DNA from 4 places in the Streptomyces sp. NPDC041135 genome. Region 4 is predicted to be linked to each of the others. Evidence: riboswitches for the same ligand, from Rfam matches in the RefSeq annotation. Region 4 holds a riboswitch; each other region holds the start of a gene.
The links. Region 4 has a riboswitch for cyclic di-AMP ahead of ACZ6CZ_RS15300 (C40 family peptidase). Riboswitches for the same ligand answer to the same signal wherever they lie in the genome.
Positions count from the first base shown of each region.

Region 1 (5,220 bases), on a different contig from region 4:
GGTGGCCGCGAGTCCCACCCGGTCCACGAAGTCGTGGTGCGTGAAGCGGTGGACGTCCTTGGCGGACAGCCGCGGGTACGGCGCGAAGAACCGGTAGTACTTCGACTCGTCGGACACCTGCTCGTAGAAACTGACCAGGCGGTCGGCGTCGGCGGCGGTGATGGGCCGGACGCGCGCGGTGCCGCCGTCGCGCAGCACCACGTCCGCCTCCCAGTGGGCGGGGTACTCGTGCCGGTCCTGCCGGTCCGCCGGGGTCTGCATGGGCCCCAGAGTACGGCTCGCGTACGACAACGGCGCGAGGCAGTCTGTGGGTGACGGACGTCGGACGGGGGCCGCCGTGCGACGGCCCGCCGGTACCGGACGAGGGCCCGCACCGGGCACGCCCCACCGTATGGGAAACTGGTCTAGACAACCCTGAGACACTGAAGGGCAGCATCACATGGCTGAGCGCCGCGTCAACGTCGGCTGGGCCGAGGGCCTCCACGCCCGCCCCGCATCCATCTTCGTCCGGGCCGCCACGGCGTCCGGCGTCCCGGTGACGATCGCCAAGGCCGGCGGCACTCCGGTCAACGCGGCGTCCATGCTGGCCGTCCTGGGCCTGGGCGCCCAGGGCGGTGAGGAGATCGTGCTGGCCTCCGAGGCCGAGGGCGCGGACGCCGCCCTCGACCGGCTGGCCAAACTGGTCGCCGAGGGCCTCGAGGAGCTTCCCGAGACCGTCTGAGCGGCCGCGTACCGCCGCGAGAACACCGACAGCCGCGCCACCCCTTTCCGGGGGCGGCGCGGCTGTCGGCGTTTTCCGGGGAAGATATGCCGGTGACGATGTGAGCACGCCGGAATTCGGGCAGCGGAAATACACCTCCGCGAATTACTCCTCTTTGTATACGGTGCCCGTGTTAAAGGCGCGGGCCCGACATGTTTACGGGAGGTTGCGAAGTCCTCACACGGTCCCGGGCGTGCGCTCCGGCGGAGAAGCGCAGCCGGTGCGCGGCCGTGGCCCGCTCGGCGTGCAGCGCGGTGATCGCCCGCGCGCGCTCCGCGTCGCCGCGGGCCACCGCGTCCACGATGGCGCCGTGCTCCGCCCAGGACTCGGCCGGGCTGGCGGGCGCCTGCACCGTGTACATCCAGGCGATCTTGTGCCGCAGCTGGGTGAGCACCGAGGTCAGGGCGTGGCTGCCGGAGGCCTGGGCGAGCGTCTCGTGGAACCAGCCGCCCAGGGATCGCAGGTCCTCGCTGGTACCCCGCCGGGCCCGCTCCTGACCCAGCCTGACCAGGCCGCGCAGCACCTTCAGATGGGCCTCGGTGCGCCGCTGGGCGGCACGGGAGGCACCGAGCGGCTCCAGCAGCATCCGCATCTCCAGCAGGTCGGCGGCCTCCTGCTCGGTCGGTTCGGCCACGCACGCGCCCGCGTGCCGCCGGGTCACCACGAACCCCTCGGCCTCCAGGGTGCGCAGTGCCTCGCGGACGGGGACGCGCGAGACGCCGTAGCGGCGGGCCAGGACTTCCTCGGTGAGGCGGCTGCCGCGCTCGTGGACGCCGGCGACGATGTCGTCCCGGATCGCCGTGCATACCGAATGCGCCGGAATACGCATGACCGACCTCCGTCTTAATCCCCGTGAAACGCCGCCGAACGCCGCGGTACGCCGCCGATTGACGTGTGTTCAGCGACTCTATTGCAGCAGGCCGGAATTTCCGATGGCGGGTCGGAATCCAGGGATATTTTTTGGACAGCCGGCACCGGGAACGGCGAAAGCCCCGGCCTGGCGGCCGGGGCCTCGAGATCGTGCGGCCGGGTCGGTGACCCGGTGCGTCAGACGTGCACGCCGTGCTTGCGGAGGTAGGCCACCGGGTCGACGTCGGAGCCGTACTCGGGGGTCGTCCGGGCCTCGAAGTGCAGGTGCGGGCCGGTGGTGTTGCCGGTCGCGCCGGACAGGCCGATCTGCTGGCCGGGGGTGACCCGCTGGCCGACCGAGACGCCGATGACGGACAGGTGGCCGTACTGGGTGTACATGCCGTCGGCCATCCTGATCACGACCTCGTTGCCGTACGCCCCGCCCCAGCCGGTGGAGACGACCGTGCCGACGCCGACCGCGTGCACGGCCGTGCCGCTCGCGGCGTGGAAGTCGATGCCGGTGTGGGAACCGGAGGACCACAGCGAGCCGCCGGTCTGGTAGCCGGTGGAGACGTAGGAGTGCGCGATCGGGGCGGCGAAGGCGTTGAGGCGCTCGCGCTCGGCCGCGCGGGCGGCACGGACCCGGGCCGCGCGCTCCTGCTTGACCCGCTCGGCGGCCTCCTTGGCCGCGGCCTCCTCGGCCGCCTGCCGCTCGGCGGCCTCGCGCTGGGCGGCGGCCTGCGCGTCGATCTGCTCGGCGACGGAGTCGCTGAGGGTGATGACGGGGGTCAGACCGGTCTGCTCGACGCTGTTCTCCGCGGCGAGCGCGGGACCCGCGGCCAGAGTGCCGCCGAGGACGCCGGTGGTGAGGGCGGCGATGCCCGCTGCCTGCGCGGAGGTGCGCTTGACCCGGCCGGGCCTGCGGTGCTTGCCGGAGGCGCACATGAACGCCATGAAGTGGCTGGTCCTTTCCTTCCCTCTCGCCTACCGGGTTAGCTGACGGGTTCGGAGCAGGAAGGTCTCCTACGGACCCCCTCGCTGCGCGCGCGGGCGTCCGATTCACCCCAGGGACTGCGTGGGTCCCCGGCTCCCCTGGCTCGCGCCGTACGGGGACTCGGCGATGACTGTCCGGTGCCGCGGGCGCGGCGCACTGCCTGACGGACAGCCCGGAAGAAACTAAAGGGAGCGCCTCTCAAATCCCAAACAGAATCCGGCTTTTGTAGCGCATCCCACAGGGCAGACAGGCAACCTCCCCCGCAATCCGGACATCTGACAGCAGCGGGGCCCCGGCGACCCACAGGTCACCGGGGCCCCGCGCGCTGCCGGTGCTACTCGGCGGCCACCACCGTGACGTCGCCGATGCCGAGGGCCTCGACGGGCTCCTTGATCTGGGCGGCGTCACCGACCAGCACGGTCACCAGCCGGTCCACGGGGAAGGCGTTGACGACCGCCGCGGTGGCCTCCACGGTGCCCGTGGCGGCCAGTTGCCGGTACAGCGTGGCCTGGAAGTCGTCGGGCAGATGCTGCTCGACCTGGTCGGCCAGGGTCGCGGCGACCGCGGCGGCCGTCTCGTACTTCAGGGGCGCCACCCCGACGAGGTTCTGCACGGCGACGTCGCGCTCGGCGTCGGTGAGACCGTCGGCGGCCAGCGTGCGCAGCACCGTCCACAGGTCGTGCAGCGCGGGCCCGGTGTTCGGGGTGTCCACCGAGCCGCTGATGGCGAGCATCGAGGCGCCGGAGCCGTCCGGGGCGGAGAGCAGCACCTGCCCGAAGGCGCGGACGCCGTAGGTGTAGCCCTTCTCCTCGCGCAGCACGCGGTCCAGGCGGGAGGTGAGCGTGCCGCCGAGGCAGTACGTGCCGAGCACCTGGGCGGGCCACACCCGGTCGTGCCGGTCGGCGCCGACGCGGCCGATGAGCAGCTGCGTCTGCACGGCGCCTGGCCGGTCGACGATGACCACGCGGCCGGTGTCGTCGGCGGTCACCGCCGGCACGGGCCGGGGCTCGGCCGGGGAGCCGCGCCAGGCGCCCAGGGTGTCGGCGAGCAGCGCGTCCAGGTCGGTGCCGGTGAGGTCGCCGACGACGACCGCGGTGGCCGTGGCGGGGCGCACGTGCCGGTCGTAGAAGGCGCGGACGGCCGCCGCGTCGATCTTGGCGACCGTGTCCTCGGTGCCCTGGCGCGGGCGGGACATGCGCGAGGCGGCCGGGAACAGCTCCTTGGACAGCTCCTTGGCGGCCCGGCGGGCGGGGTTGGCCATCTCGTGCGGGATCTCGTCGAGGCGGTTGCGCACCAGCCGCTCCACCTCGCTGTCGGCGAACGCGGGCGCGCGCAGGGCGTCGGCGAGCAGCCCGAGGCCCTTGGCCAGGCGGGAGGCCGGGACCTCCAGGCTGACCCGGACACCGGGGTGGTCGGCGTGCGCGTCGAGCGTGGCGCCGGCCCGCTCCAGCTCGGCGGCGAAGTCCTCGGCGGAGTGCTTGTCGGTGCCCTCCGAGAAGGCCCGCGCCATGATGGTGGCGACGCCGTCCAGACCGGTCGGCTCGGCGTCCAGGGGCGCGTCCAGCAGCACCTCGACGGCGACGACCTGCTGGCCGGGGCGGTGGCATCGCAGCACCGTCAGGCCGTTGTCCAGCGCCCCGCGCTCAGGGGCCGGAAAGGCCCAGGGCCGGGCCTCGCCGGGCTCCGGCCGCGGGTGGAACTCCATGGTGGCAAGCTCGCTCACTTCGCCGTCTCCTCATCCTCGCGGTGGTCGCTGTCGCGCCGGCCGGCGCCGGCCTCCACGGTGGCCTGCGACTCCGGGTCCTCGGGGACGTCGGCGTCCTGGACGGCCTCCGGGGTCTTCGGCTCGTAGACGAGGACCGCGCGGTTGTCGGGGCGCAGCCTGGCCTCGGCGACCTGCCGGACCTCCTCCGGGGTCACCTCCAGCACGCGCCCGACGGCGGTGAGGGCGAGCTGCGGGTCGCCGAACAGCACCGCGAACCGGCACAGTTCGTCGGCGCGGCCGGCGACCGTGCCGAGCCGGTCCAGCCACTCGCGCTCCAACTGGGCCTGCGCGCGCTCCATCTCCTCGGGCGTGGGGCCCTCCGCCGCGAAGCGGGCCAGCTCCTCGTCGATGGCGGCCTCGATGACCGGCACCTCCACGTCCCCGGAGGTCTTCACGTCCAGCCAGCCCATCGAGGGCGCGCCCGCCAGCCGCAGCAGGCCGAACCCGGCCGCGACGGCCGTACGGTCGCGGCGCACCAGCCGGTTGTACAGGCGGGAGGACTCGCCGCCGCCGAGGACGGTGAGCGCCACGTCGGCCGCGTCGCACGCGCGCGTGCCGTCGTGCGGGAGGCGGTAGGCGGCCATCAGGGCGCGGGCCGGCACCTCCTCGACGAGGACCTCGCGCAGCTGCTCGCCGATGACGTCCGGCAGCGAGCCGTCACGCGGGGCGGGCTTGCCGTCGTGCGAGGCGATCGAGCCGAAGTACTTCTCGATCCAGGCGAGCGTCTGCTCGGGGTCGATGTCGCCGACCACCGAGAGCACCGCGTTGTTCGGCGCGTAGTACGTGCGGAAGAAGGCGCGCGCGTCCTCCAGGGTGGCCGCGTCCAGGTCCGCCATCGAGCCGATCGGCGTG
Region 1 is NZ_JBVIYZ010000003.1:128,129-133,348, reverse strand. Features, by position in the region: gene ACZ6CZ_RS08895 (bifunctional acetate--CoA ligase family protein/GNAT family N-acetyltransferase) at 1-261, opposite strand, end outside; gene ACZ6CZ_RS08890 (HPr family phosphocarrier protein) at 440-721, shown strand; gene ACZ6CZ_RS08885 (GntR family transcriptional regulator) at 894-1,589, opposite strand; gene ACZ6CZ_RS08880 (M23 family metallopeptidase) at 1,808-2,563, opposite strand; cyclic di-AMP (ydaO/yuaA leader) riboswitch at 2,576-2,739, opposite strand; gene ACZ6CZ_RS08875 (M16 family metallopeptidase) at 2,938-4,326, opposite strand; gene ACZ6CZ_RS08870 (M16 family metallopeptidase) at 4,323-5,220, opposite strand, start outside.
Region 1: it holds a riboswitch for cyclic di-AMP, as region 4 does, so the genes downstream of both, ACZ6CZ_RS08880 (M23 family metallopeptidase) here and ACZ6CZ_RS15300 (C40 family peptidase) in region 4, are expected to answer to the same signal.

Region 2 (5,220 bases), on a different contig from region 4:
CTCCACGCGCCGGCGCGCCTGCTCCTGCCGGCGCTGCACGTCGGCGATCTCGGCGCGCTGCGAGACGTACTGCCGCATCGGGTACGCCAGGGCGACGATCAGCGAGCACAGCACGAGGGCGAGCAGCGCGGCGCGGCCGGTGAGCCGGGAGCGGCGGGCCTGCCGCTTGGTCTGGGAGCGGTAGACCCGGGCCGCGGTCTGCTCGCCGAGCACCCGCAGCCTGGTCGCCGTGGAGAAACGGTCCCGGTCCTTCGCGGCCATCTGGCTGTCCGCCTCCCCTTCCACGTGCGTACGTCCCCGGACACGGTACGGGACCGAGTACGGGGACGTACGTACGACTGGCTACGGCACGGCCGGGATGTGTCCCCGGCGGGCGCCCGGCGGGTCAGCCCTGGGCGGCCTCGCCGTGGCCCTTGAAGCGCGGGAAGGCCGAGCGGCCGGCGTACACCGCGGCGTCGTCGAGGATCTCCTCGATGCGCAGCAGCTGGTTGTACTTGGCGACGCGCTCGGAGCGGGCCGGGGCGCCGGTTTTGATCTGGCCGCAGTTGGTCGCGACGGCCAGGTCGGCGATGGTGACGTCCTCGGTCTCGCCGGAGCGGTGGGACATCATGCACTTGTAGCCGCTGCGCTGGGCCAGCTCCACGGCGTCCAGCGTCTCGGTCAGCGAGCCGATCTGGTTGACCTTGACCAGCAGGGCGTTGGCGGCGCCCTCCTCGATGCCCCGGGCGAGGCGCTCGGGGTTGGTGACGAACAGGTCGTCGCCGACGAGCTGGACGCGGTCGCCGAGGCGGGCGGTGATGGTCTTCCAGCCCTCCCAGTCGTCCTCGAACAGCGGGTCCTCGATGGAGACCAGCGGGTACGCCTCGACCAGCTCGGCGTAGTAGTCGGTCATCTCCTCGGCGGTGCGGTTCTTGCCCTCGAAGACGTAGGAGCCGTCCTTGTAGAACTCGGACGCGGCCACGTCGAGCGCCAGGGCGATCTGCTCGCCGGGGGTGTAACCGGCCTCCTTGATCGCCTCCAGGATGAGGTCGAGGGCCTCGCGGTTGGAGCCGAGGTTCGGGGCGAAGCCGCCCTCGTCGCCGAGACCGGTGGACAGGCCCTTGTTCTTCAGGACCTTCTTCAGCGTGTGGTAGACCTCGGCGCCCCAGCGCAGCGCCTCGGAGAAGGACTCCGCGCCGATCGGGGCGATCATGAACTCCTGGATGTCCACGTTGGAGTCGGCGTGCGAGCCGCCGTTCAGGATGTTCATCATCGGAACGGGCAGCAGGTGCGCGTTCGGGCCGCCCAGGTAGCGGAAGAGCGGGAGGTCGCTGGCCTCGGAGGCGGCGTGGGCGACGGCGAGCGAGACGCCGAGGATGGCGTTGGCGCCGAGCGACCCCTTGTTGTCGGTGGCGTCCAGGTCGAACATGGCCTGGTCGATCAGGCGCTGCTCGGTGGCGTCGTAGCCGACCAGCTCCGGGCCGATCTGCTCGATGACGGCGAGGACGGCCTTCTCGACACCCTTGCCCAGGTAGCGGTTCGAGTCACCGTCGCGCAGTTCGATGGCCTCGAAGGCGCCGGTGGACGCGCCGGACGGAACGGCGGCACGACCCGTGCTGCCGTCGTCGAGGCCGACCTCGACCTCGACCGTGGGGTTGCCTCGGGAGTCCAGGATTTCCCGGGCTACGACGACGTCGATGGACGGCACGAGCATCTCCTTCTTGGATGTGACGCTGGAAGTGCGGGGCTGTCTGCCTTACGGCTGTGCCTTGCGACTAGAGCCTAACCGTCTCCGGGGCGCCGGCAGCCGACCGACCGTCCCGTGGACAAGGTGACCGTACACATTGTTCGCTGACGGAACAAAGGGAGGCCAAAAAAAGCCCCGCCCCGGTGCGTACGGGGGACGACGCACCGGGGCGGGGAGCCCGTGGGGACGGGGGGACCCTCACGGGACCTCCAGTATGGGGGCCGCGCTTGTGAGGGCGCTGTGGCCGGGCAGGGCGGCGGCTGTGCGCCGCCGGGCCGTGCCGGACGCGGCCTACTTCAGGTGCAGCTGCTGACCCGGGTAGATGAGGTTCGCGTCCTCGACGATGTCCTTGTTGAGGTCGTACAGCTTCTTCCAGCCACCGGCGACCTTCTGGTCCGCGGCGATGGAGCTGAGGGTGTCACCGGTGACGACCTTGTACTCGCCGTCGCCCTTCTTGACCTTCTTGCCGGTCGGGGTGGTGACGGTCTTGCTCGCGGCCGGGCGGTCGCTGGAGCGCGAGGCGGCCTGGTCGTCGGTCGAACGGGTGGTGGTACCCGTGCCGGCGGACGAGCTGGACGGGGTGGACGGGGTGGAGGAGCCGGTGCCGCTGCCGCTCGAAGCGGTGGAGCCGTTGTAGGCGGCGCCCGAAAGGCCCGTGCCGCAGACCGGCCAGGCACCCTTGCCCTGCGCGGCGAGGACCTTCTCGGCCACGGCGATCTGCTGCGACTTGGCGGCCTTGTCGGCGGTGGCGGCGTACTGCGTGCCGCCGTACGCGGCCCACGTGGAGGCGGAGAACTGCAGACCGCCGTAGTAGCCGTTGCCGGTGTTGATGGACCAGTTGCCGCCCGACTCGCACTGGGCGACGGCGTCCCACTCGGAGGCGGTGGCGGCGGAGGCGCTGCCGGCCGCCATCAGCGGCGCGGCGACCGCGGCACCGGTGACACCGGCGAGCGCGACGGCGCGGATGGCCTTGGACGGACGGCGGTGCTTGCCCTTGCTGGAAAACAGCATGGATCGATCCCCTCACCGACGCCTGCGAGGTGAGCTGTCGGGTTCGGGCCGGTTGAGTTGCCCGGCCACCCTCCCGTCTCGGGAAGGGTGGCTCCACCCCTAGCCGGTTCCAGCGTCAACCGCTGGTCCCGGCGCCTACCTTGGGTCCCCCGCTCCTGCCTACGGCGCATTACGCGACGACTGTTCCCGGGCCGCCACTGGCAGGATTCGGCGTTGCGGCGGCCGGGGCTCGTGGTGACGAGCGGCTTCGACCGTAGACAGGTGATCGACGGAATTTCAAAGACGATCAGGGCTTCTGAGACTCATCCCACACTTTCGCCAAACCGGACATCATGCGCTAAATGGGGCGTCAACTGGCTCTACTTTTCGACCGTTTCGCCACCAACACGCAGGGTCTGACCGGGGGCGATGTCGTCAGGGTCGGCACCGATGGCCGCCTTGTTGTCGGCGTAGAGCGCGTGCCACCCGCCGTCGACGGCAAGGGAGTCGGCGATGGAGACCAGCGAGTCGCCGTCGCGGACGGTGTAGGACGTGGCGACGGGCTTCGCGCCCGCCACTTCGTCCGCGCTCACCCCGCGATGCCGGCCGGTGCCGATCGAACCGGTGTCGACCAGGCTCCAAGAGCCGCCGGTCTGCCAGGAATTGTCCGAGTCGCCGGCTTCCGGAGCCGCAGTGGCCGAACCGGCCGCCCGCCGCGAGCCGCCGGACCCCGAACCGGAATTCCCAGGGGACGACTTGCCCGACTTGCCGTGGTCCACGGCGGTATCGCCACCCGCGTTCGCGTCCGGCGAGGCGCTGTCCGACGCGGAGTCGGAGGGTGAGGGCGAGGACGAATCGGGCAGAGCGGGCGAGTCGGGGGAGCCGGACGTACCCGACGATCCCGTGGAGTCGGACGAGCCCGCCGAGCCGGTGGAGTCACCGGAGCCCTGGGAGCCCGACGACCCGGACGAGTCGGACGAATGGGATGATCCCGATGAACCGGATGAACCCGATGTGTCCGAATCGCCGACGCCCGTGTCGACGTCCACCGACGCAGAGTTCGAGGTGAGGCCGGAGAGCAGGGCGCAGGTGGCCCAGGGGGTGGTTCCCCGGTCGGCCAGGATCCGCTCGGCGACGGCTATCTGCTGCGAACGGCTGGCCTCGTCCGCGCTGGCGGCGTAGTCGAGGCCGCCGTAGCGCTCCCAGTCGCCCGGGGAGATCTGGAGGCCGCCGTAGAACCCGTTCCCGGTGTCCGCGCTCCAGGAGCCGCCGCTCTCGCACTCGGCCACCTTGTCCCAGGTGGTGCCGTCGGCCGCGTTCGCGGAGGCCGCCCCGAGCAGCGGGATGGCGATGGCGGAGCCGGTCACCCCGGCCGCGACGAGGAGGGCCGGAGCCTGACGGGGGCGACGGTGACGACCGTTCCCGGAGAGCATACGGAGACCTTTCGCGCGACAACGGTGAACAGCGCGGCGGATCACGCTCGACGCCGCGCTGATGGGTGAACGTATCGGCAGACGATCACTTGTCACAAGTTAATGCCGCGCAGATCACGTGAAGATCACGGAATGAGGGTGTGCCCACACGCAGCGACGGGCGGGGTGGCACCGCCGGCCCGGGAGGGCCGGGAGGGCCGGGGAGTTCACGGGTCGTCAGGGGCGTTGCGGTGTGAACTCCACGGGGAGGGTGCGCAGGCCGCGCATGATGAGGCCGCCGCGCCAGCGCAGCTCGGCCGGGTCCGCCGCCAGGCGCAGGTCGGGCAGGCGGGTCAGGAGGGTCGCGAGAGCGGTCTGGCCCTCCAGGCGGGCGAGCGGCGCGCCCAGGCAGTAGTGGATGCCGTGGCCGTAGCCCAGGTGCTGGTTGTCGCGCCGGGCCAGATCCAGGACGTCGGGGCCGGCGAACCGCTCCGGGTCCCGGTCGGCGGCAGCGAGGACGACGAGGACGGGATCGCCGGGCGCGATGTCCTGCCCGCCGATGGTGAGCGGCCGGGTGGCGAAGCGCCAGGTCGCCAGCTCCACGGGGCCGTCGTAGCGCAGCAGTTCTTCGACGCCGCTCTCCAGCAGGCCGTGCTCGCCGCGGGCCAGGGAGGCTTGCAGGCGCTCGCGCTCGCCGGGGTGGGTGAGCAGGGCGTAGGTGCCGTTGCCGATGAGGTTGACGGTGGTCTCGAAGCCGGCGAAGAGCAGGATGAAGGCCATCGCCGCGGCCTCGTTCTCGGTGAGGTGCTCGCCGTGGTCGGAGGCCCGGATGAGGGCGGAGATCAGGTCCTCGCCGGGGGCCGGGTCGGCGGGCAGCGCCTCCCGCTTGCGGTGGATGAGCTCGGCGAGGTAGCCGCGCATCTTCTTCACCGACCGCGCTACCCCGCCCCGGGGTCCGCCCCCGTGCCGGATCATCATGCCCGCCCAGTCCCGGAAGTCGTCCTGGTCCTCTCCCGGGACACCGAGCAGGTCGCAGATGGCGTAGATGGGCAGCGGGAACGCGAACTCGTGGATGAGGTCGGCGGAGCCCTC
Region 2 is NZ_JBVIYZ010000006.1:86,058-91,277, forward strand. Features, by position in the region: gene ACZ6CZ_RS16175 (FtsB family cell division protein) at 1-261, opposite strand, end outside; gene eno (phosphopyruvate hydratase) at 386-1,687, opposite strand; gene ACZ6CZ_RS16185 (transglycosylase family protein) at 2,018-2,737, opposite strand; cyclic di-AMP (ydaO/yuaA leader) riboswitch at 2,742-2,914, opposite strand; gene ACZ6CZ_RS16190 (transglycosylase family protein) at 3,097-4,149, opposite strand; gene ACZ6CZ_RS16195 (cytochrome P450 family protein) at 4,366-5,220, opposite strand, start outside.
Region 2: it holds a riboswitch for cyclic di-AMP, as region 4 does, so the genes downstream of both, ACZ6CZ_RS16185 (transglycosylase family protein) here and ACZ6CZ_RS15300 (C40 family peptidase) in region 4, are expected to answer to the same signal.

Region 3 (5,220 bases), on a different contig from region 4:
GCGTGTCACACCCGAACGTGGTCATCCGGTCGGCCCACAGCGCTCGCCGCCCCTCGCCGCGCCCACAAACCTGGACGTACGTCGGACACGTGGGAGATCAGCGGTGCGCCCTGGTGAGGTGGAGCAGTACGACCCGTACGCCAGGGCCGGTGACCGGTGCCCCGCAGCCGTCGTTCCCGGCCCCGACCCGGGCCCCGCATCCGTACCGGCGGTCCCGGGGCGCCGCTCGCCGGTCCGGAGGCTGCTGCGGGTCCTGCCCGCCCTGCTGATCGCCGCCGGGGTCCTCTACGACCTGCGGACACCGCAGGGCTTCACCGCCGTCCCCTTCTTCACGGCCGCGCCGCTGGCCGCGGCGCCCCTGTTCTCGCCGCGCCGCACCCTCCTCACCGGGCTCGCCGCGCTCGCCGCCTCCTGCGCGGTGCACGCCGGCCACCGCGCCGGCCCGGACGTCACCACCGTCACCGACGCCGTCACGGTGGCCACGGTCGCCGTCCTGGCCGCCGTCATCAACCGGGTGGTGCGCCGGGGCGACCGGCGGCTGGCGTCCGCCCGCGAGATCGCCGAGGCCGCCCAGCGGGCCGTCCTGCCCGAGCCGGCCGTCCGGATCGGCGGTTTCGACATCGCCGCCTGCTACGAGGCGGCCCAGGCGGACGCGTTCATCGGCGGCGACCTGTACGCGGTGCAGGACACCCCGCACGGCGTCCGGCTGGTGGTGGGGGACGTGCGCGGCAAGGGGATGGGCGCGGTCGCGGCCGTGGCCGTGCTCATCGGGGCGTTCCGGGAGGCCGCCGAGCAGGAGGCCGGCCTGGAGGCGGTGGCGCGGCGGCTGGACCGGGCGCTGGCCCGCGAGGGCGCCCGGCGGGAGGGCGTCGACGCCTTCGAGGGGTTCACCACGGCCGTCCTCGCCGAACTCCCGCACGACGACGCGGTGGTCCGGATCGTCAACCGCGGCCATCCTCCGCCGCTCCTGCTGCACGCCGACGGCCGGCTGCACACCCTGCTCGCCCGTGAACCGGCGCTGCCGCTGGGCCTGGGCGACCTGGGCGCGCCGCCCGACCATGCGACGGAGGCCGCCTTCCCCGCCGGCGCCACGCTGCTGCTCTACACCGACGGCCTGTCCGAGGCCCGCGACGCCCACGGCCGGTTCTACGATCCCGAGCGGCGGCTCGCCGGGCGCACCTTCTCCGGCCCGGCCGCGCTGCTGCACCGCCTCGCGGCGGAGGTCCGGCGGCACTCCGGGGGCGGAACGGCGGACGACATGGCCCTGCTGGCCGTACGGCGGCCGTGACACCCGCGCGGGAACCCGATATCACGTTCGGTGATCCGGTGAGCGCCCTGCGCATCACATCTGAGTCACCATCAACCGGCCTGTGAAACATGAACATCGGGCAACTCGCCCGGTTTTCACCGTTCATGACGGGTAAGTCCGGCCCGGAGAAGCGTAATGATCAAGTCGAACGGCTTGGAATCTGACGGGTGGGTCTATTAACGTTCGATAACGCAGCGCGGTCGTCCCAGCCGTCACAGAAGGCGGCTCCGTGCGCACGCGCCGAATCCCGCAAGGGAACCGGGGAACCACCATTTGGGGTGAATCACGCGGAAGCCGCCGTCGGCCGGTGAGGAGAACTCACCGGGTGGGGGCCGGTATACGCGCGTAGGAGACCTTCCTGCTCCGAACCCGTCAGCTAACCCGGTAGGCGACGGAAGGAAAGGAGCACGCCCGAGTGGCGTCCAACCGGCCTGCCCCGGCAGACCCGTTCGTGCCGAGCCGGCACGACAGCGAGACCTTCGGTTACGGCACCTACCGCACCGACGAGGGCCCGTGGGAGGAGTGGAACCCCACCGAGGAATCCCTCCGCCCGGTGCGCGGCCGGCACCGCGTCGGCAAGCAGCGCGGCGGCGGACTCGCCCGCAGCTCCACGGTCCTGGGCGTCGGTGTCATCGCCGCCGTCGGCGCGGGCGGCATGGCCAGCGCCAACACCGGCAAGCCGCCGGTCTCCATCTCCCTGCCCGACCTGCCCTCCTCCGTCGACTCCCTGCTCGGCGAGGGCCACGGCACCGCCGAGGCCACCACCGCCACGCTCAGCACCGTGGGCACGGCCTCCGCCGACACCGACCCGGGCACCGCGGACGCCGGTGAGGCGCTGCGCAACCGCATCATGGCCCAGGCCGAGCAGCAGCAGGTCCAGGTCGACACCAAGGCCACCGCGGCCGCCGTCGCCGCCGCCGGGAAGCAGGCCGCCACCGCCGCAGCCAAGGCCGAGAAGGAGGCCGCAGCCGCGGCCGCCGACGCCAAGGCCGAGGCGGAGGCCGCCGCCAAGAAGAAGGCCGAGGCCGAGCGCCTGGCGAAGCTGGCCAAGCAGTACACGCTGCCGACGTCGTCGTACACGATCACGTCGACCTTCGGCGAGGCCGGCTCCATGTGGTCCTCCGGCTACCACACCGGCCTGGACTTCGCCGCGCCCACCGGCACCCTCATCAAGGCCATCCACAGCGGCACGGTCACCGAGGCGGGCTGGGCCGGCGCCTACGGCTACCGCACCATCCTCACCCTGGACGACGGCACCGAGCTGTGGTTCTGCCACCAGTCCTCGATCAACGTCAGCGCCGGGCAGAAGGTCGCCACCGGCGAGGTCATCGGCCGGGTCGGCGCCACCGGCAACGTCACCGGCCCGCACCTGCACCTGGAGGTCCACCCCGGCGGCGCCGCCACCGGCATCGACCCGATGGCCTGGCTGCACGGCAAGGGCCTCACCCCCTGAGCCTCCCCCGCCCGGCCTCCGGCCCGACGCTTCCCCGAAGCTCCGGCGGTCCTGACGACAACCCCCCGACGTCAGGGCTGCCGGCCGGCCGCCGGAATGCGACCACCCGCTCCGGGCGTTGACATAAGGCATGACTTCTCTGCGCAAGCTCGGCACGTCCGACCTCGAGGTTTTCCCGCTCGCGCTCGGCGGCAACGTCTTCGGCTGGACCGCCGACGAGACGGCCTCCTTCGCCGTCCTGGACGCCTACACGGCCGCCGGCGGCAACTTCGTCGACACCGCCGACTCCTACTCGGCCTGGGCCGAGGGCAACCGGGGCGGCGAGTCCGAGACCATCATCGGCAAGTGGGTCAAGGCCCGCGGCAACCGCTCCGACGTCGTCATCGCCACCAAGGTCAGCCAGCACCCCGACTTCCAGGGCCTGTCCGCGGCCACCATCAAGGCCGCCGCCGACGCCTCCCTGCGCCGCCTGGACACCGACTACATCGACCTCTACTACACGCACTTCGACAAGCCCGAGGTCCCGGTCGAGGAGATCATCGGCGCGCTGGACGAGCTGGTGAAGGCGGGCAAGGTGCGGCACATCGCCGCCTCCAACATCAGCCCCGAGCGCCTCACCGAGTCCCTGGAGTTCTCCGACCGCGAGGGCCTGGCCCGCTACGTCGCCCTCCAGCCCCACTACAACCTGGTCTCCCGCGACACCTACGAGGGCGCCCTGCGGGACCTGGCCGCCCGCACCGGCCTCGCCGCCGTCCCGTACTTCTCCCTGGCCTCGGGCTTCCTCACCGGCAAGTACCGCCCCGGCACCACCGTCGACAGCGCCCGGGCGGAGGGGGCCGCCAAGCACCTCGGCACCGAGCGCGGGCAGCGGGTCCTCGCCGCCCTGGACGAGATCGCAGCCGCCCGTGACACCGAGGTCGCGACGGTCGCCCTGGCCTGGCTCGCCGCCCAGCCCACGGTGGCGGCGCCGATCGCCTCGGCCCGGACGACCGGCCAGCTCCCGGCGCTGCTCGCGGTGGCGGAGCTGAACCTGACGGACGACGAGATCGGCCGCCTCACCGAGGCATCGGCCTAGGCGAAGCCCGGCCCCGGCCCGGTCACGGGCGGTACGGCTGATACGCCGGGTACGGCTGGTACGCGGGGTACGGCACCGGCAGCGCCGGGCTGCCGTACCCGCCGCGGTACCCGGGGGAGCCGTACCCGTAGCCATGGCCGTACTCGGGGAACCCGTATCCGGGCACCGGGGGACGGGCGGTGAGACCGGCCGCGTACTCCAGGGCGGGCCGCGCGGTCTGCCGGCGCTTCCACAGCTCGGCCAGCAGCTCCCGCTCCCGTACGGCGAAGTGGGACCCGGCCCGCCCCCGCCGTCCCCGGTGCCGCAGGAACGCCAGCGAGGTCGCGTACGCCTCGTACTCCGCCACCGCCCGCCCGGCCGGCCGGCCGCCGTGGTGCCTGGCGTAGTCCCGGGCCAGCCGCCGGGCCTCCATCGACGCCAGCACGAACGGCTCGGCCGGCCGCAGCCAGCCGGCCAGGACGTAGACCGGCAGCTCGGTGCGCACGGTGCGCAGCTCGCGCTGCCGGGTCCCTATGGCGAGCCAGGCCAGCAGGCCGAAAGCGGGCATCATGAAGGCCCCGTAGACGGCGAAGAAGCCGTACTCGCCGAAGGTCGAGGAGCTGTTCCAGAAGGCGTGCAGGCTCACCGCGAGCAGCAGTCCGCCGAGCGGCGGCAGCACGCGCCGGGCGGTGCCGCTCTCCGGGGCGCAGGCCGCGGCGGCGCCGAAGCCGATGCCGGTCAGGACGGTGAACAGCGGGTGCGCGAAGGGGGACATGACGACGCGCACGAAGAAGGTGGCGGCGGTGACGGAGGCGATGCCGTGGCCGCCGGTGAGCTGGTCGGTGCCGAAGGCCGTGCCCAGGTAGAGGATGTTCTCGGTGAACGCGAAGCCGGTCGCGGTGACCCCGGCCACCACGACGCCGTCGACGAGGCCCGTGAAGTCGCGGCGGCGGAAGAGGTAGACCAGCAGGACGGCGGAGGCCTTGGCCGACTCCTCGACGACCGGCGCTATGACGGTCGCGCCGAGGGTGTCGGCGCCGATGGGGTCGGCGGTCGCGCCCGCTATCCACCGGGTCGCGAAGCTGTTGGCGACGATGGCGATCAGCGCCGCCGCGCAGGCGCCCCAGGCGAAGGCGAACAGCATGTTCCGCCAGGGGCCGGGCTCGACCCGGTCCAGCCAGCGGAAGGCGGCGAGGAGCAGCGGCACGGGCAGCACGGCCAGCCCCAGCCCGACCAGGAACCCCTCGGTGCCGGTCTGCCGGCGCACCAGGCCGAGGATGACGAGCCCGCAGAGGGCGAGCAGGGCGGTCAGCGCCCCGTGACGGACTCCCGCGCGCTGCCACCAGTGCGGGCGCGCCGGACGGGTCGGGTACGGGGAACAGACGGCCACGGCATCGGCTCCAG
Region 3 is NZ_JBVIYZ010000008.1:305,916-311,135, forward strand. Features, by position in the region: gene ACZ6CZ_RS21355 (PP2C family protein-serine/threonine phosphatase) at 104-1,288, shown strand; cyclic di-AMP (ydaO/yuaA leader) riboswitch at 1,538-1,715, shown strand; gene ACZ6CZ_RS21360 (M23 family metallopeptidase) at 1,725-2,762, shown strand; gene ACZ6CZ_RS21365 (aldo/keto reductase) at 2,893-3,837, shown strand; gene ACZ6CZ_RS21370 (PrsW family intramembrane metalloprotease) at 3,860-5,206, opposite strand.
Region 3: it holds a riboswitch for cyclic di-AMP, as region 4 does, so the genes downstream of both, ACZ6CZ_RS21360 (M23 family metallopeptidase) here and ACZ6CZ_RS15300 (C40 family peptidase) in region 4, are expected to answer to the same signal.

Region 4 (5,220 bases):
CGGGGAGGCGCCGAGTGCGGCGGCCGCGGCCAGCGCCGCGGCGACCAGACCGGCCGTGTGCAGCCGTCCCCGGCAGAACTCCTCCAGGCTCGCGGCCCCGGTGATCCGTCCCGCCCTGACCGCGGCCTCGGCCCCGCCGGAGTGCGCGTGCCCTCCGGCGGGGAAGCGGCCGTCGGCCAGGACGAGCAGCGCCGCGCGTGTCATCGCCGCCACCTCAGAAGAGGAAGTAGCGCTGGGCCATGGGCAGTTCCGCGGCCGGGACGGCCTCGACCAGTTCGCCGTCGATGTGCACGGCGAAGCTGTCGGGGTCGATCCGGACGTGCGGCCGGGCGTCGTTCTCCCGCATGTCCGCCTTGGTGACCCCGCGCGTCGACTCGATCGCCACGAACCGCTTGCCGAGCCCGAGCCGCTCGGGCAGTCCGTCCTCGACGGCGAGGGGCGCCACGAAGTTGACGGAGTTCGCGGCGGGGGCCCGCCCGATCGCCCCGTACATCGGCCGGGGCAGCACCGGCTGGGGTGTCGGGATCGAGGCGTTGGCGTCGCCCATCTGCGCGTACGCGATCTGGCCGCCCTTGAGCACGAGGTGCGGCTTGACCCCGAAGAACGCGGGCTCCCACAGCACCAGGTCGGCGAGCTTGCCGGTCTCGACGGAGCCGATCTCCCGGTGCAGGCCCTGGGCGAGGGCCGGGTTGATCGTGTACTTGGCGACGTAGCGCCGTACCCGCAGGTTGTCCGCGCGCCCGTCGCCCGGGAGCGGCCCGCGCCGCCCCTTCATCACGTGGGCGGTCTGCCAGGTCCGCATGATGACCTCGCCGACCCGGCCCATGGCCTGGGAGTCGGAGGAGATGATGGAGATGGCGCCCAGGTCGTGCAGGACGTCCTCCGCGCCGATCGTGGACGGCCTGATCCGGGACTCGGCGAACGCCAGGTCCTCCGGTACGGCCGCGTTGAGGTGGTGGCACACCATCAGCATGTCGAGGTGTTCCTCGGCGGTGTTGACGGTGAACGGCCGGGTCGGGTTCGTCGAGCTGGGCAGCACGTGCGGCTCGGAGACGACGGTCATGATGTCCGGGGCGTGGCCGCCGCCGGCGCCCTCCGTGTGGTAGGCGTGGATGCCGCGGCCGCCGATCGCGGCGAGCGTGTCGTCCACGAACCCGGCCTCGTTGAGGGTGTCGGTGTGGATGGCGACCTGGATGCCGGTGCGGTCGGCGACCGTCAGCGCGGCGTCGATGACGGCCGGGGTGGAGCCCCAGTCCTCGTGCAGCTTCAGGCCCAGCGCGCCGCCGCGGATCTGGGAGAGCATGGCTTCGTGCGAGACGGTGTTGCCCTTGCCGAGGAAGCCGATGTTCAGCGGGTAGGCCTCCATCGCCTCCAGCATCCGGGCCAGGTGCCAGGGGCCCGGGGTGACCGTGGTCGCCTTGGAGCCCTCGGCCGGGCCGGTGCCGCCACCGACCAGGGTGGTGATGCCGGAGGCCAGGGCCTCGTCGGCGATCTGCGGGCAGATGAAGTGGACGTGCGCGTCGATCGCGCCGGCCGTGAGGATGCGCCCGTTGCCCGCGATGACCTCGGTCTCCGGGCCGAGGACCAGGTCGGGGTGGACGCCGTCCATGGTGTCGGGGTTGCCGGCCTTGCCGATCCCGGTGATGCGGCCGTCGCGGATGCCGACGTCGGCCTTGACGACGCCCCAGTGGTCGACGACGACGGCCCCGGTGATCACCGTGTCGGGGGTGCCCTCCGCGCGCGTGGCACGCGACTGGCCCATCGACTCCCGGATGACCTTGCCGCCGCCGAAGACCGCCTCCTCCCCGGCGCGTCCGGGCCCGCCGCAGCGGTCCTCCTCGACCTCGATCAGCAGGTCGGTGTCGGCGAGCCGGATGCGGTCGCCGGTGGTGGGGCCGAACAGGTCGGCGTAGGCGGCGCGGGAGATCTCAGGCATCGAGGGCACCTCCGGTCTCGCCGCGCAGCCCGGGCACGACGCGGGCGCCGGTGAGCGGGACGAGTTCGACGTCGACGGGGATGCCCGGCTCGAAGCGCACGGCGGTGCCGGCGGGGACGTTCAGCCGCTTGCCGCGCGCGGCGGAGCGGTCGAACTCCAGGCCGGGGTTGGCCTCGGCGAAGTGGTAGTGGGAGCCGACCTGGACGGGGCGGTCGGCGGCGTTCAGCACGGTCAGCCGGGTGGTCGCGCGGCCCTCGTTGTACACGACCGGGCCGTCGGCGAAGAGGATCTCTCCGGGGATCACGGCGCGCCCCCTCAGACGATCGGGTCGTGGACGGTGACGAGCTTGGTGCCGTCCGGGAAGGTGGCCTCCACCTGCACGTCGTGGATCATCTCCGGCACGCCCTGCATGACGTCGTCCCGGGTGAGGAGCTTGCGGCCCGAGGACATCAGCTCGGCGACGCCGCGGCCGTCGCGGGCGCCCTCGAGGATGTGCGCCGTGATGAGGGCGACCGCTTCCGGGTGGTTGAGCCTGAGCCCGCGGGCCCGGCGCTTCTCGGCCACGTCGGCCGCCACATGGATCAGCAGCCTCTCTTGCTCGTGCGGGGTCAGTTGCACGTCCCACCTCACAGTCCTTGCTCCGGACCGTGCGGGGTCCGGCTGCCGCAGCCACCACGACGGGATAGATGTAACACACAGACAGATTGGGCGATCCCGCTCCATCCGTAAGAGAAAAACCCCTGGTGGCGTGGATCGGCACGCTAGTTCGTCGGAGTTTCGCCGACGTTAACCAGCCCTTGATCCCTTCATGACCACGACATGGCCCCACCCATACCGACCCGGACCGCCGGGCACCGCCCCCAGGGACACCGCCCCCAGGGGCAGCGCCCGGCTCCGGGACACCCCCTCCGACGGCACCGGCCGATCCGCGCGGCTGACGGTCCGGCAGCGGCGCGGCTGTCGACCCGACACTCCGGGCGCGGCCGAAACGCCCCAAACGACGTACCCCCGTACGGAGTAGCGGCAGAACGTTCTTCCAGCCTCCGACGACCGTGCGGGGGTGGTCACCGACCTGGGACGGGAGGTGCGTTCTCCCAGGTCCGGGGCTATGAGCGGCAGTTGACGGTCACTCGGACGTACTAACGTTCACCCGAACGGGTGAGTGGTGAGTAACACCACAAATCCCCGATTCCGTTGGGATTTTCTGACTGGAGTGAGTGAAGATCCCTGACTGACGACAAGACCCCGCCACAACGGCGGGGCGATCCGGGCGGACGCCGAGTCCTGCCGCCGCCCGGGTGCCCGGTCGACAGAAGTGGATCGGCAGGAGTGGAGGACCCAGGCAAGACGGGTCGCCGGAACGGACGTTCGAATCTTTCGACGCCCGGTTCGAGCAGCCCTTGGGGTGAAGCCGCGGCAACGCGGCCGGGCAACTTCGCCAGCCCGAATCCGACAGGTCATCCTTCACAGGCGGCTGACGAAGGGTTGCGCATGACTGCGCTCAATCGTGTCCCGTCGCTGATGGTCCGGGCCGGCACCGCCTCGGCCCTCACCATCGCCGCCGTCGGCGGCTCCATCGTGGTTCCCGGCCTCTCCACCGATGCCTCGGCCGCGACCACCGCGACGAAGGCACTTCAGATCGCGGCCTCCAAGAAGGGTTCCCCCTACCGGTACGGGGCCACCGGACCACGCAGGTTCGACTGCTCCGGGCTGACGCTGTACTCGTTCAAGAAGGCCGGCAAGAAGCTGCCTCGAACGGCCGCCCAGCAGTACAACAAGACGCACCACGTCTCGGCCAAGCACCGCAAGGCCGGGGACCTGGTGTTCTTCCACTCGGGCTCCAGCGTCTACCACGTCGGCATCTACGCCGGTAAGGGCAAGATCTGGCACGCCCCCAGGACCGGGGACGTGGTGAGGCTGCAGAAGATCTGGACCAGGAGCGTCTGGTACGGCCGGGTCAGCTGACCCGTAGCGCGGCGAGGGCGATCCCCTCGTGCGGTCCCCTCGGGCACCGAGGGGACCGTCGGCGCGCTCCACGCCCCCTGGGGCCGGGCCCGCTCCGCCCGCGCCCCACAAGGGCCCTCAGGGCGCCCTCCGGCCGCCGGGCAGACCCTGGGCCCGCTGCTCGCCCGCCGCGGTCACCGGGTGGGCCGGGACGGTCCAGGGCAGCTCGATGAGGACCGTCTTGCCCCCCTCGCGGGTGCGGCGGACCCGCAGCCGCCCGCCCCGCTCCGAGGTGAGCCAGCGGATGATCACCATGCCGCGTCCGTTGTCCTGCTGGACGGCGGCCGGGAGTCTCCTGGGAAGACGCGGATGACTGTCCGTGACGCCGATGCACAGCCGTTCGTCCCGCACCAGGGCGAGGTCGACCGTGAAGGTCGGCGACTGCCCGAAGGTGTGCTGCACGGCGTTGGTGGCGAGTTCCGAGACGATCAGGCGCACCGTGTCGGCCGCCTCCGTGTCCGCCGGCAGTCCCCACTCCGCCAGGGTTCCCACCGCGTACGAGCGGGCCGCGGACACCGAGGCGGGATCGCTCGGCAGAGTGACGGATGCTTCCAGAAGGTCTGCCATGGCGAGGTCGCCCCTTTCCCACGGGACCGCGGTCCGACACGGAGCGGTTGGTTCGAGTACGGTCCCGGACTGGTGCTTCGTCGCCAGACTGTCATCACCCGGCCGGTCACGGGAGCGATCCACCAAGTTATGCATATATCTGTCGCTCAAAGCGGTGAACGCTGCGACGGCAGACCGTATTCGGGCGGCGCATATGGAGTATTGGCGAGTGAGGAGCGGCTCATGCAGAACGGTCCCGCGGTGCGCCGCCGGAAACTGGGCGCCGAACTGCGCGCCCTGCGCACCGGTGCGGGTCTCACGAGCGGGGAGGCGGCCCGGCTCGTGGGCTGGCACCAGTCGAAGGTGAGCCGCGTCGAGACGGGCGCCAGTGGTGTGAAACCGGCCGATGTGCGGTTACTCCTGGACGCCTACGGAGTGCGGGACGCCCAGTTGCGCGAGTTGCTGCTGATGCTGGCGGGCTCGGAGGAGCGCGGGGGACGGCACCACTGGTGGCACGCCTACCGCGGGGTACTGCCGCCCACCTACCGGGACTTCATCAGTCTGGAGTCGCAGGCCAGCCGGATGCGCACCCTGGAGACCACGGTGGTGCCGGGCCTGCTGCAGACGCCCGAGTACGCCCGGGCGGTGACCCGGGCCGCGGTCGAGGGACTGGACGAGGAACGCCTGGACGCGCTGGTGGAAGTGCGGCTGGCCAGGCAGGACGTCCTGCGGTC
Region 4 is NZ_JBVIYZ010000005.1:380,220-385,439, forward strand. Features, by position in the region: gene ACZ6CZ_RS15280 (urease accessory protein UreF) at 1-204, opposite strand, end outside; gene ACZ6CZ_RS15285 (urease subunit alpha) at 215-1,936, opposite strand; gene ACZ6CZ_RS15290 (urease subunit beta) at 1,929-2,240, opposite strand; gene ACZ6CZ_RS15295 (urease subunit gamma) at 2,252-2,554, opposite strand; cyclic di-AMP (ydaO/yuaA leader) riboswitch at 3,226-3,424, shown strand; gene ACZ6CZ_RS15300 (C40 family peptidase) at 3,428-3,901, shown strand; gene ACZ6CZ_RS15305 (ATP-binding protein) at 4,019-4,507, opposite strand; gene ACZ6CZ_RS15310 (helix-turn-helix domain-containing protein) at 4,730-5,220, shown strand, end outside.